Regions from separate parts of the Sphingomonas humi genome, predicted to be linked through region 2. Evidence: predicted binding sites of a transcription regulator. Region 2 holds the regulator's gene; the other holds the start of a gene.

Region 1 (7,052 bases), 1.1 Mb from region 2:
GCGATGCACGTAGCCGACCACTTTCTTCATATGCGCAAGGTCATCCTCGTCGAGATCGGCCACCTTGGTTCGAAGCAGTTCGATGATCCGGGTGCCGGACTTGTGACCGACGCTTTCGCCCGAGCCATGACCATCGGCACCCTTGAATCCGACCTCACGGCTTTCCTCGGTCGCGAGCCATTTCTCGAGCTCCGCTGGGGTCATGTTGACCGCGTCGTGGAATTCCTTGCGGACTTTGGTGCGCTCGTCGGCGTCGATGGTGTCTGCCAAGGCCTTTCTCCTCTTTCGTCACTGAACGAGGAGTGGGTGCGCCTGGTTGCCGACCTGCCCTAAAGCCGCAACCGCAAACCCCTGACATGCCGGCCACTTGCTGCTGGCCACTGGCAATTGCGAGGAAAGCAGCAGGCGTGGCTCGCCCACCAGCGGACAACATCGGCGCACCCGCGCAGATGATTCGCACCCGCACCATTGAAACGCACGCGCACAACAGAAATGGGGCCCGGCATTGCTGCCGAGCCCCACTGCGCCGAGCTTGAGTTTGCCGGTCTTCGTTTCATGCCGATGCTCCGTCCCGAAGGAAAAGCTTCAGCGTTCCGCGATCCTCGCTCGCCCGCTCAGGCGTCGCGTCGGTCTCGATCGGCTGCCCGGTCTCCCGGGCTCCTTCCCCGGATCTCCACTCCGGTTCGCCTTGCGGCTCCCCTTCGCTTCCATCCGGCTCTGCCGTCGCCTCCCGAACCTGTCGAGCGCCGGTCCGAAGACCCTTGCTCCACTTGTCCGTTCCGCTCCGGCGGTCCTGGTCCTCGCCTCCGCTTGCGTCGATCCGCTTCCTTTCGAAAGCATCGCGACCCAACCCTCGGTCCGGTCCTGAACCCGCCTCCCGTCTCCATCCCTGGCAAGCCAGTTCAAGGTTCGGTCGGCCACCGTCCGTCCGTTCGCGGCCCTTCTTGGAACGATCAACCTCTCGCGCTGCCCTGACCAGCCCTTTCGGGCGATCCGGCCTGCGGCGGTGAGACGATCATCTCTTCCGGCGCCTCTTGCCGGCTTCGCTTCGAAGATCCCTCGGTCGCTCCGTCCGGGCATCCTGGGGAAGCCCAATCTTCGCAAAACCGAATTCCACTTCGTCGCCTTGCCGGCGGAGATCGGAAGTCCCTTCCCCTTCCTGCCTGTCGGCCCTTGCGGGCTTCCGGAGAGGAGGAGGCCGTTGCCCCCCGATCACCCATGCAAGATGACTCCAAAAGTGAGTCGCGCAAAGCGGAATCTGAGGCACCATGCCTGTGGATAACGGGGATATCGGGTGCAATCGTTTCGCCCCCGGCACTCCCAGCGCTGTTGCCGTTCCGTTCTCCTCCCCCTAACTGGGCAGGACGTGTCCGAATCCGCTTCCCTCTCGCCCGAGCCGGCCTATCTCGCGAGCCTCAACGCCCCCCAGCGCCAGGCGGTGCTGACCACCGAAGGCCCGGTGCTGGTGCTGGCCGGCGCCGGCACGGGCAAGACCGCCGCGCTGACCGCCCGGCTCGCCCACCTCATCGCCACCCGCAAGGCGTGGCCGAGCGAAATCCTGGCGGTCACCTTCACCAACAAGGCCGCACGCGAAATGCGCGAGCGGATCAGCCGAATCAGCGGCGGCGCGATCGAGGGGATGCCGTGGCTCGGCACCTTCCATTCGATCGCCGCCAAGATGCTCCGCATCCACGCCGAGTTGGCCGGCTTGCAGAGCAACTTCACCATCCTCGATACCGACGACCAGTTGCGCCTGATGAAGCAGCTGATCGTTGCCGCCGAACTGGACGAGAAGCGCTGGCCTGCCCGCCAGCTCGCCTCCTGCATCGACCGCTGGAAGAACAAGGGACTCACCCCCGAACAGGTCGATGCCGGCGAGGCGGAGGCCTTTGCCAACGGCCGCGGCGCCGATCTCTATAAGCAGTATCAGGATCGCCTGAAGGCAGTGAACGCCTGCGACTTCGGCGACCTTTTGCTCCACATGCTGGTGATCTTCCGCACCCACGAAGATGTGCTGGAGCGCTACCGCACCCGCTTCAAATATCTGCTGGTCGACGAATATCAGGACACCAACGCCGTCCAGTACGAGTGGCTGAAGCTGCTTGCCGAACCGCGCCGCAACCTGTGCTGCGTGGGCGACGACGATCAGTCGATCTATTCGTGGCGCGGGGCGGAAGTCGCCAACATCCTCCGTTTCGAGCGCGACTTTCCCGGCGCGGCGGTGATCCGGCTGGAGCAGAATTACCGCTCCACCCCGCACATCCTCGGCGCGGCGTCGGGCCTCATCGCCAACAATTCGGGCCGCCTCGGCAAGGACCTGTGGACCGAGCTCGACAAGGGCGAAAAGGTGAAGGTCGTCGGCGTGTGGGACGGCCCGGAGGAAGCCCGCCGGGTCGGCGAGGAAGCCGAGCAGCACCAGCGCCGCGGAAGCCTCAGCGACATCGCGATCCTCGTCCGCGCGCAGTTCCAGACCCGCGAATTCGAAGAACGCTTCATCGCGATCGGCCTGCCCTACCAGATCGTCGGCGGCTTCCGCTTCTACGAGCGCGCCGAGATCCGCGACGCCCTCGCCTACCTTCGCCTCGTGCAGAGCCCGGCGGACGACCTTGCGTTCGAACGGATCATCAACACCCCCAAGCGCGGGCTCGGCGACAAGGCGGTGGCCAACATCCATCGCTATGCCCGCGCGTCCGGCCAGCCGCTCCTGCTGGCTGCCGCGCAAATGCTCGATTCGGACGAGCTGACCCCGCAGGCAAGGCGCAGCCTCGGCCGCTTCGTCGGTGACTTCGCGCGCTGGCGGCAGATGCACCTCGCCGCGGCAGACACCCCCGCCCCGCTCGGCTCGCCGCCGGCCCATGCCGAACTGGCCCGCCAGCTGCTGGACGAAAGCGGCTACACCGCCATGCTTCAGGCCGAGCGCACCGCCGAGGCCACCGGCCGGCTCGAGAACCTCGCCGAACTCACCCGCGCGATGGAGGAGTATGAGCACCTCCCCTCCTTCCTCGAGCATGTCAGCCTGGTCATGGACAATGACGCCGACAAGACTGGCGACAAGGTCACCATCATGACCATCCACGCCGCCAAGGGGCTGGAATTCCCGATCGTTTATCTCGCTGGCTGGGAAGAAGGCGTGTTCCCCTCGCAGCGCGCATTGGACGAAGGTGGCACCGCTTCACTCGAGGAGGAGCGCCGCCTTGCCTACGTCGCGATTACCCGCGCGCGCGAAAAGGCGACCATCTTCCACGCCGCCAACCGCCGCATCTACGGCCAGTGGACCAGCAGCATCCCCAGCCGCTTCGTCGCCGAGCTCCCCAAGGAGCATATCGAGGAGGAGACCACGATGACCGGCGGCGAGTCGCTGTGGCGGGCGCAGTGGAGCGAGCATGGCGATCCCTTCGCCCATGTCGCCGCCCAGCGCCCCGACCGCCTGACCACCCGAGGCCCCGGCTTCGGCCGCGCGGCGCAGACGTTTACCCCCGTCCCCCAGCGCATCGTCGAGGCACGCGCGTCGGCCGTCAGCCTCGGCAACAAGGGCCGCGACGACCTGTCGATCGGACAGCGCGTCTTCCACGGGAAGTTCGGCTACGGCGCGATCGCCGCGATCGAGGGCAACAAGCTCGAAATCGATTTCGAGCACGCCGGGCGCAAGCGCGTGCTCGACAGTTTCGTCAGCTTGGGCTGAACCTCAGCGCCGCGGCGCGAGGCGCTGACGGCGCGGCGGCGGCGGACCGCCCCCGGTCGCATGATGCTCGTCGGGGCTGGTGCTCGGCTCGACCATGATCCCGTCCTGCGCCATCGCCGGCGAATTCTTGCGCAGTGCCTTCATGAAGGTCTGCAAGGCGCGCGGGCTCACTTCGAAATAGCTGTCGGTCGCCGCGACCTTGATCGCGCCGATCTCGCTGCGGGGAACGTGACCGATGCGGCAGATCAGCGGCAGCAGCCACTTGGGGTCGCCGCCCTGCCGCCGCCCGGCATTGATCCGGAACCAGCCGGCGCCTTCGAAGCCGCCATGGCGCGGGCCATCGTCGGCCGGACCGTCGAGCAGGTCTTCGGGCGCAGGAAGATCGGCATGGAGGCGAGCGACCAGCGCCTGCGCCACGCCCTGCGGGCCGAGCCGGTCGAGCAACGCCGCGGCAAGGTTCGCGTCGCCCTCGTCCTGCGGCTGCGGTTCGTCGAACTGGGCCAGCAGGCGCGCCCGATCCTGGTCGCGGATCGCCTCGGCACTCGGGACATCGGTCCATTCGACCGGGATCCGCGCGGTACGAAGCATCGCTTCGACCCGCCGGCGACGCATGTTGGGGACGATCAGCACCGCCGTACCCTTGCGGCCTGCCCGGCCGGTCCGGCCCGATCGGTGCTGCAGCGCCTCGGCATCACGAGGCAGTTCGACGTGGATGACCAGGCTGACCGAGGGAAGGTCGATGCCGCGCGCGGCGACGTCGGTCGCCACCAGCACGCGGGCGCGCTTGTCGCGCAGCGCCTGGAGCGCGCGGTTGCGGTCGGCCTGGCTATGCTCGCCCGACAAGGCGACGGCGGTGAAACCGCGTTCGGACAGGCTGCCGTGAAGGCGTCGAACGGCTTCGCGCGTGGCGCAGAACAGGATCGCGGTCTCGGCCTCGTGGAAGCGGAGGAGGTTCACCACCGCATGCTCGACGTCGGTCGGACGGACTGTCACCGCCTGATAGCTGATGTCGCCGTGGCCGGGGCTTGATTCGACCGTGCTGATCCGGAGCGCATCGCGCTGGTAGCGGCGGGCAAGCGCGACGATCGGCTTTGCCAGCGTGGCCGAGAACAGCAGGGTCCGGCGGGTTTCCGCGGCGCCGTCGAGGATTTCCTCCAGTTCCTCGCGGAAGCCCATGTCGAGCATCTCGTCGGCCTCGTCGAGCACGACGACCTTGAGGTTGGACAGGTCGAGCGCCCCGCGCTCGAGGTGATCGCGAAGGCGGCCCGGGGTTCCCACCACGATATGCGCGCCATTTTCCAGCGCGCGGCGCTCGCGCACCGGGTCCATGCCGCCGACGCAGGTCAGGACGCGTCCGCCGGCGGGCTCGTACAGCCACTGCAATTCGGTCGACACCTGCAGCGCAAGCTCGCGGGTCGGGGCGATCACCAGCGCCAGCGGCTTAAGCGAAAAGGGCAGGCGTTCGGCCTCGCCGAGGAGGTCGGCGGCCATGGCAAGGCCGAAGGCGACGGTCTTGCCCGAACCGGTGCGGGCGGAAACGAGGAGGTCACGGCCGGCGGCCTCGGGAGTCGAGACGGCGTCCTGGACTTCGGTCAGCGTTTCATAGCCGCGCGTTTCGAGCGCCCGGGCGAGCGCCGAAGGGAGATGTTGATGGAGCATGAGTGCCCCTTAGTGCGAATCGTTGCGATTGGCTACCGGGGTGGAACCGTGGCGGCGGTCCGGGCGCTTCCCTGTTCCTTCAGGAGAACCTTTCATGCCCACCGCCCAGATCACCCGCATGGTCCTGCCCGACCACGAATGCCCGTTTGGCCGCCGTGCGCTCCAGCTGCTTCGCGACCATGGCTTCGAGGTCGAGGAGCATCAGCTCAAGACCCGCGAGGAAACCGACGCCTTCAAGACCGAGCATGGCCTGTCGACGACTCCGCTGATCGTGGTCGACGGGAAGACCATCGGCGGCTGCAGCGACCTAGAGAAATTCCTCGTCGCCCACGTTTGAATGAAAAGTGCTCCGGCGGTCGGCCGGAGCACCTTCATTTCTTAGGCCGCTGCGACCTTGGTCTTCTTCAGGGCCGCGAGATGCACTTCCGGCCCGTCCTTCTCCAGCTCGGCTTCATAGCGCGTCTTGGCGTCGGCAAGCTTGGCGCCCAGCGCGTCCATATCGACCCCATGGCGCTTGGCCTGGCTGAAGATGCCGGTCAGCCAGCGCTCTTCCTCGCCGACATGATGCTCGATCTCTTCCTTCAGGACCTTGACCTTCGCCTCGGCGAATTCGTCGCCCTTGGTGCTCGCGAGGATCTCGGCGATGAGCACGTTGGCCGCGTCATGCTCGACATAGGCTTCCTTGAGGTCCGCTTCCTCGACCTTTCCCTCGCAGGCCGGATAGAAGATCTCGTTCTCGATCCGGGTGTGGACGATCAGCGAGCCGGCGATCCGCTCGGCGATCTTGCGCTTTGCGGCGTTGCCTGACGCATCCTCATATTCCTTGAACAGTTTCTCAACCGCGCGGTGGTCCTCTTTCAGGAGGGTGACGGCGTCGGGTGCGGTGTCGGCCATGGCTGCGTCCTTGCTTGATCGTTTCGCAAGGGAAACCGGAAGCAACCGATGATGGTTCCGCCGGTGATCGTCATCGAACTGTCACGGGGAAGATAATGCGTGGGCTCGGCTATCTCATCTCAATCGTCAGCGTGCTGCTGCTCGGTGCCGTGGCATGGCCCAAACCCGGAGATCCCGCCTGGCACATGCCCGCGGTGCTGCTGGGGATGGCGCTATCGATCGGCGGCATGGGACTGCGCTGGCTCGCCAGCAGGCAACAGAAGCACGAACTGAACGCCGTGGAGAGCCGGGTCGGCCTCATCCGCCCGGTAAAGTGATCGTCAGCGCCGGTCGCCGCTGCCCGCGGTGGCGATCTCGTCGCCGGTCGGCTCGGGCGTCGCGTCGCCAGACTTGTCGAGCTCCATCCAGTCACGGAACGGCAGGCCGTAGAGCATGTCCATGACTTCGAACTCCAGTCCGCCGGGCTGGCTCGTGTTGCTGTTCCAGAGCGCCACCACGCCGCTCTTCAGCACCGGATCGAACAGGATCAGCGAGCGATAACCCGCGACCCCGCCGCGGTGGCCGATGATGCGGTGCCCGGCATAATCATAATTGCGCCAGCCAAGGCCGTAGGTCGCCTCGCCCACCCGCTCGAGGAACTTGCGCATCCGCGCCCGTTCGCTCGGGGTCTTCACCAGCGGCGCATGGACCGTTTCGAGCACCCGCTGGTCGAGCACCCCCGGCATCCCGCCCATCTGCGCGATCAGCCACAGGGACATGTCCTTGATATTGCTGTTGACCCCGCCCGCCGCCGGAACGCGATAATAAGGCTCGAGCA
Region 2 (7,052 bases):
CCCTTGGCAAGGGAAAGATCGTGGTTGGGAACGACCAGGTCCTCGTCGAACTCCATCCGCTCTCCAAGGCCGTCGCAGGCGGGGCAGGCGCCCTGGGGAGCGTTGAAGGAGAACAGCCGCGGCTCGATCTCGGCGATGGTGAAGCCCGAGACGGGGCAGGCGAACTTTTCGGAGAAAGTGATGCGACCCGGAGGCGCGTTGGTGGCGAGGACGGCGCGGGTCGCGGCCTTTTCCAGCACGTCGGCGACGCCGGTGCGCTCGGTCCCGGCAGGCTCGGGCGCGGGGTCGGCGGGGTCGAGGTAGGCGAGGCCGTCGGCGAGCTTCAGTGCGGTTTCGAAGCTGTCGGCAAGGCGGGTCTGGATGCCGTCGCGCACGACGATGCGGTCGACCACGACTTCGATGTCATGCTTGTACTTCTTGTCGAGGGCGGGCGCCTCGTCGATGTCGTAGAAGGTGCCGTCGATGCGGACGCGGGTGAAGCCGGCGCGCTGCCATTCGAGCAGTTCCTTGCGATATTCGCCCTTGCGGCCGCGCACGACGGGGGCGAGCAGGTAGTGGCGGGTGCCTTCGGGCAGGGCCATCACCCGGTCGACCATTTGACTGACCTGCTGGGCCTGGATCGGCTCACCCGTGGCGGGCGAATAGGGAATCCCAACGCGCGCCCAAAGCAGGCGCATGTAATCGTAGATCTCGGTCACGGTGGCGACCGTCGAGCGCGGATTGCGGCTGGTGGTCTTCTGTTCGATCGAAATGGCGGGCGAGAGGCCGTCGATATGTTCGACGTCGGGCTTCTGCATCATCTCGAGGAACTGGCGGGCATAAGCCGACAGCGATTCAACGTAGCGGCGCTGGCCTTCGGCATAGATGGTATCGAAGGCGAGCGAGGATTTGCCCGAACCGCTGAGCCCGGTGATTACCGTCAGCTGGTCGCGCGGGATCGAGACGTCCACGCCCTTCAGATTATGTTCGCGCGCGCCCTTGACGGTGATGTGAGTCAGCATGGAAGGAGTTTGTTCCGTTTTCGTTCTGGAGGCAAGCGCAGGGCGCGAGCAAGCGGGCGAAATGGGTATTTCGACCCCCAAGGGCAAGGCTGCGAAAGAGAGCGGTAAGACTTATCAAAGCTTGTCGTGGCAATGACTGCGGCATGACCAGGAAGACACGGCTGGCATCGGCGGCAATCCCGGCAGCACTGGGGTGGATGTCGAGCGCGCTGGCAGCGGTCGGTGCCGGCGCGGCCGAGCCGGCGACGGGTCCGTTATGGCTGCTAGGCCTTGCTTATGCGGGCATGGCGATCGGCTATGTCGCGTTGCAGTTGCTGCTGCCGTGGCGATGGCGTGGGGGCTGGCGCAGCGCAGCGCAGCTGCCGATGGCGGGAACCGGGCTGCTGATCGCCTGGTCGGCCTACGCCTATGCGCAGGACAGCAACCTGTGGCCGCTGCTGCTGATCCTCTACCTGCCGGTGGGATTTGTGTATCTTTGCGCGACCGCGTTGGTGAAGCGGCTGGCGGGCGCCTGAGAGGCGAGGGGGCAAGCGGCGGCTGAGCATGTCGCCCAGCCGCCGATTTTGCCCTCAGCGCCGGGGGCGGCCTTCGCGATCGAGGTCGCGGCCTTCCAAGCGGCTGCGGCGACGGTTCTCGAGGGTGTAGGCGACGTCATCGGACGTAAAGTCGACGCGGTAGCCCTGGCGGCGTTCGTCGTAGCGCAATTCGTCCCAGCGAACGGGCACGACCTCCTCGTCGAGGCCGAGGAAGCCGGTCGCATGGCTGAGCACGGCGTAGCGAACCTCGCCGCGGACCTTGTCGATCATCAAGGCCTTGACGGTGCCGAGGCGCTGGTCGTCGCGGCCATAGACGGGGGTGCCTTCGACCTTGCTGGAGGAGATGAGCTCGCTCGTCTCGTCATAGGGGATGCCGCGGCGGGCGCGATGATCGTCGCGCTGGACCGGTTGCGGGCGCTGGTAGTCGCGCTGGCGGGTGTCGTCCTCGTAGCGGGCGGTGCCGCGATCGTCGGTCCCGTCACGGAAGAAGCCGCGGCCCCGCCCGCGCGGGCGGTCCCGGTCGAAATCAAGGTCGCGGTCGCGGTCGGTCAGGCGTTCGCGGCGGTCGTCGTCGTCGCGGAAGTGGTCGTAAGCCATGTCTGCTGCCTCCTCATCGATGTCGTTTGCGATAAAGCGGGGGACGGGCGAAGCGTTCCCGCGTGACCGGGCGGCCTGGCGCGGGCAAGCTTCGGGCGGGCGAATCGGCAAGGATTTCAAGCGGTGGACCTCGACCAGGCGCGGATCATGGGCGGGCTGTACGGCGAGGGCATCATCGCCTGCCCGGCGGCGTTCAGTGCTGCATGGGCGGACCGGATGGCGGCCGACATCTGGCGCGTATGGGACCGGGTCAAGGACAAGCCCGCTGCCGCGCGGACCGCACCGCTTTTACGTCGAGGTCGCGCCCGAGGACGTGTCGGGGTTTGTCGACATCGTTACCCACCCCTGATTCGTGGCAGTGTGCGAGGCGGTGCTGACCTGCGACTATCGCATCGTCGAAGTCGGCTTCGACATCCCGTTCCCGGGGGCGGAGGACCAGCCGTGGCACCGCGATTTCCAGGCCCCGCCGGCAACGCTGGAGGGGCGGCGCCTCAATAGCCTGGCGTTCAACCTGACCGCGGTCGACACGCGGCCCGAGCATGGGCCGTTCGAGATCGCGCCGGGAACGCAGTGGGATGCCATCGAAGGGGCGGTCGACGGCATGTTTCCCGATCAGTCGCTGTGGGGGCGTTATCAGGAGCGCGCGGTGCAGAAGCTGCCGAAGCGCGGCGACATGTCGGCGCGGTCCGCGCTGACCATTCATCGCGGGACCGCCAACCGGTCAGACGAGCCGCGGCCGGTGCTGGTGGTAGGGGTCGATGCGCCCGATGCCGGCAATGCCGGGCACCATGACCTGCAGGTGACGCGCACCTATCACGACGCGCTGCCGGCGCGGGTGCGGGATCACCTGACCTGCCGGGTGGTCGACGCGCTCGAGATGATCGAGCAGAACCATGTGATCGAGGGGCTGCTGTAGCCTAGGCGTCACCGCAGCGCAGGCCGGGACCTCCGCCGGCTTGGCGCTTCAATCGCCCGGAGTCCCGGCCTGTGCCGGGACGACGGCTTAATGGTAGCGGCGGATCAGCCCGGCGAGCTTGCCCTGGATCTTGACCCGGCGGGGGTCGTAGCGCTGCGGTTCGTGGCTGCGGTTGGCGGGGTCGAGGCGGACCATCTGGCCTTCGCGGCGGAAGGTCTTGAGGGTCGCTTCGGCATCGTCGATCAGGGCGACCACGATCTCCCCCTCGCGCGCGGTTTCGACCTTGCGGATGAGGACATAGTCGCCGTCGAGGATGCCTTCGTCGACCATCGAATCGCCGCTGACTTCGAGCGCATAATGTTCGCCCGGGCCGAGCAGGGCGGCGGGTACCGGGAAGCTGTCCTGCCCCTGCAGCGCCTCGATCGGGGTGCCGGCGGCGATCCGCCCGGCGAGCATCAGGTCGATGGTGTCGTTGGCAGGCACCACCGCCCGGGGCTGCGGCGCGACGGGGGCGGGGACCGGGGTCGAGCCTTGCGTTTCCGGAAGCCGGACGACTTCGAGCGCGCGGGCGCGGTTGGGGAGGCGGCGGATGAACTGCCGTTCCTCGAGCGCGGAGATCAGGCGGTGGACCCCCGACTTGCTCTTGAGGTCGAGCGCTTCGCGCATCTCATCGAAGCTGGGGCTGACGCCCGACGCCTTGAGGCGCTGATCGATGTAGGTGAGAAGTTCGCGTTGCTTGACAGTCAGCATGGTTCACGCAGGCCCCGGATGTGAACAGACGGGGAACGGGTAAGGAACGTAAGCGGGGGTGTCAAGCAGCTTTGTTGCGCCCGCGAGCGCAAGGAAATTGCCGAGCAGCCGGAGGCCGTGCGTGCTGGCGATGCTCTCGGGGTGAAACTGGATGCCGTGGACGGGCGCGTGCGCATGGTCGAGCGCCTGGATCGTCCCGTCGCTGCCGTGGGCGGTGGCGGTGAGGGTCGGCGGGAGGTCGGTCGCGACCAGGCTGTGGTAGCGGGTCATGATGACGGGCGAGGGCAGGCCGGCGAAGAGTGGGCCGCCGTCGTGGGTAATCGGGTCGGTCTTGCCATGCATCGGGGCGGCACGGGCGATGGTGGCGCCGGCGGCGAGCGCGATGGCCTGATGGCCGAGGCAGACCCCGAGGAGGTGCTTTCCCGCCGCGATGCAGGCGGCGGCGAGGGCGACCGAGATGCCGGCGTCGGCGGGATGGCCGGGCCCGGGGCCGAGGAGGAGGGGGCCGGGGTGGGCGAGGGCCTCGTCCACACTCAGCGCGTCGGACTGGGCGACGGTGACCGTGGCGCCGAGCTGGCGGCAATAGTCGACCAGGGTGAAGGTGAAGCTGTCGTGGTTGTCGACGACGAGGAGGTCGATCGCCACGACAGCGTCACTTGCCTTGCGCGTGCCGGCGGCGATCAGTTGACCGGCGCGCCGCCGAGGATGCGGGTGCGGGCGGCGCGGATAGCGTCGTCGTTGCGGGTGACGCCGAGCTCCTTCTGCGCGGCGGCGATCCACTGCAGCGCGATCTCCTCGCCCGCGCTGCGCTGGAGGCCGGTGACCTCGCTTGCGACCAGCTGCGGGTTGGTGGCGGCATTGCCCGGCACGACCTTGTCGAGCTTGACGAGGTAGATGCCCGACGGGCCGGCCGCGCGCTGGGCCTTGCCGGGGGCGAGCGTGAACAGGATGCGAAGCGGCGGCGGCACTTCCTGGCCCTGCTGCGCGAACTGGGCGAGGGCGCCTCGGCGGATCTCGATCGGTTCGGGCGGGCGGACCCCGGCCTGGCCGAGGCTCCCAAGCGCCTGCGCCATCGGCGTCCCGCGATCCATCGCGGCGAGCACGCGGGTGGCGGCGGCATTGGCCTGGTCCTGCGCACGGCGGGCGATGAAGTCGGTGCGCACCTGCGCCTCAATCCGCGCGAGCGGCGCGGGGGCCGCGGCGACCACTTCAACCACGTCGACCAGGACGTAGCCGGCCTCGTTCGGGAGCGGCTCGACCACCGGCTCGTCGTCGGCGCCGATGTCGAAGCTAGCGGTCGGGACCCCGGCGAATTCGGGCGGGAGCTTGAAGTCGGGCTGGTCGAACGCGGCGCCGGCACGGGTCAGCGGCGGGGTGGCGAGGACGGGCAGCTTGTTGGCGGTGGCGACTTCCTCGAAGCTGCTGCCGTCGGCCAGCGCATCCTCGATCTTGCCGACGAGGTCGGCGATCGCGTTCTTGCGTTTGTCGGCGGAGAGCTTCTCGACGATTTCGCCGCGGACGTCGGCGAGGCTTCGGCCGGTCGAGGCCTGGATGCTTTCGACCTTGATCGCGTCGAAGCCGGTCGACGACTGGACCGGGCCGATCACGCTTCCGGCGGGGGCGGAGAAGACCTGGGCGGCAACCGCTTCACCGGCCTTGGCGGCAAGCTCGGCGCGGGTCTGCGGGCCGACGCTGACGTCCGAGGCGGAGAAGCCGGCGGGCGCGGCGGCGGCGGCGAAGGTGCCTCCCGCCTTGGCGCGCTGAACGATGCCGGCGATCGCCCTCTGGTCGGGCAGGGTGGCGCGGCTGAGCACGCGCTTTTCGGTGCCGCCGTAGGTCGCCTGGTTCTGCTGGTAATATGCCGCGATCTCCTGCTCGGTCGGGGCGACCGCGCCTAGCTGGTCATTGGTGATGCGGGCGATGCGGAAGCTGCGCCGTTCGGGCACGGTGTAGCGTGCGGCGTTCTGGCGGTAGAAGGCCTGCAGTTCCTGCGCAGTCGGGGCCGGTCCGCCGGTGAAGGCGGCGAAAGGGATCAGCCCGAGGTTGCCCGAGCGCTGTTCGAGCAGGAGGTCGGCGTAGGGCCGCGCGATGCCGGGCGCGAGCCGGGTATTGGCGGCGAGCGGGGCAATTACCAGCCGCTGGAGGATCGCGGTTTCGATCTCGCGGCGGATCTGCGCGTCGGTCAGCCGCTCGGAGCGGAGGAAATTCTGGTAATTGGCTTCGCTGAAGCGCCCGTCGAGGCCGCGCACGCCGGGCAGCTTCACGATCTCGGCATCGATCAGCTTCTTCGAGACGGTGAAGCCGTGCTTTCGGGCATAGGCCCACAAGGTCCGTTCCTGGATCAGGGCATCGACGATCTGGTCGAAGTCGCCTGCGAGGTCGGCATAGGTCGCCTGCGGGTTCTGCTGGCGGACTGCCGCCAGGCGGCGCTGCATGGCAGTGTCGAGGTCGGCCGCGGTCAGTTCCGCGTCGCCCACCTTGGCGAGCGTATTTTGCGGCAGCGAGCTGCCGCCGCTGCGGAAGTTGCTGATGTCCGAGATCGCAAAGCTGGCGAGGATCAGGACGAGGAACAGGATCAGGATGCCCGTCCCAACCTTGGACTTGGACAGGCGGCGGAAGGTCTTCATGGGTCGACTGTGATCCTGGTGGAAGCGTGTGGAACGGGGCTTTAGGGGCGCGGCCGCCTTCCTTCAAGCAGAGGGCCTTGCTAGGCGGCCGGGCTTGTAGCGCAACTGAACGGGATGGACATGGTCAAGCTGATCGCGGGCAATTGGAAGATGCACGGCACCTCCGCCGACCTTGGCGAGGTGCGCGCGATCGCGACGCGTGCGGGCGAACTGGCGGGCAGGGTCGAGGTGGCGCTTTGCGTCCCGGCGACCCTCATCCACCGCGCGGCCGAAGCCGTTCCGGGCTTTGCGATCGGGGCGCAGGACATTCACCACAAGGACAAGGGCGCGCATACCGGCGACGTCTGCGCGGCGATGCTCCACGATGCGGGCGCCACGGTCGTGATCGTCGGGCATAGCGAGCGACGCGACGCGCACCGCGAGGCGGATGCGGACGTGCGGGCCAAGGCCGAAGCGGGGCTGGGCGCTGGGCTGAGCGTCATCCTGTGCATCGGCGAAAGCCTCGACGAGCGTGAGGCGGGGAGGGCGGTCGCCACCGTCTCCGCGCAGGTCGACGCGTCGCTTCCGCAGGGCGAAATCGACCTGTCGCAGCTGGCGCTCGCCTATGAGCCGATCTGGGCGATCG

The links. Region 2 encodes LexA, which represses DNA repair genes until DNA is damaged. Its sites were predicted from a motif close to GTTCCNCNCTTGTTCT; they were not measured.
Region 1: the regulator LexA is predicted to act here: its motif matches at 1,335-1,350, upstream of ABD729_RS08190 (ATP-dependent helicase).

The regions. Positions count from the first base shown of each region.
Region 1 covers NZ_BAAAZD010000002.1:69,900-76,951, reverse strand. The annotation lists gene ABD729_RS08195 (DUF3140 domain-containing protein) at 1-270, opposite strand, end outside; gene ABD729_RS08190 (ATP-dependent helicase) at 1,367-3,682, shown strand; gene ABD729_RS08185 (DEAD/DEAH box helicase) at 3,686-5,341, opposite strand; gene ABD729_RS08180 (glutaredoxin domain-containing protein) at 5,436-5,678, shown strand; gene ABD729_RS08175 (hemerythrin domain-containing protein) at 5,720-6,235, opposite strand; gene ABD729_RS08170 (hypothetical protein) at 6,331-6,552, shown strand; gene ABD729_RS08165 (serine hydrolase domain-containing protein) at 6,556-7,052, opposite strand, start outside.
Region 2 covers NZ_BAAAZD010000002.1:1,192,981-1,200,032, reverse strand. The annotation lists partial or broken gene uvrA (excinuclease ABC subunit UvrA) at 1-1,001, opposite strand, end outside; gene ABD729_RS13695 (hypothetical protein) at 1,145-1,516, shown strand; gene ABD729_RS13690 (PRC-barrel domain-containing protein) at 1,571-2,134, opposite strand; gene ABD729_RS13685 (phytanoyl-CoA dioxygenase family protein) at 2,493-3,050, shown strand; gene lexA (transcriptional repressor LexA) at 3,138-3,800, opposite strand; gene ABD729_RS13675 (anthranilate synthase component II) at 3,804-4,445, opposite strand; gene ABD729_RS13670 (peptidylprolyl isomerase) at 4,481-6,427, opposite strand; gene tpiA (triose-phosphate isomerase) at 6,542-7,052, shown strand, end outside.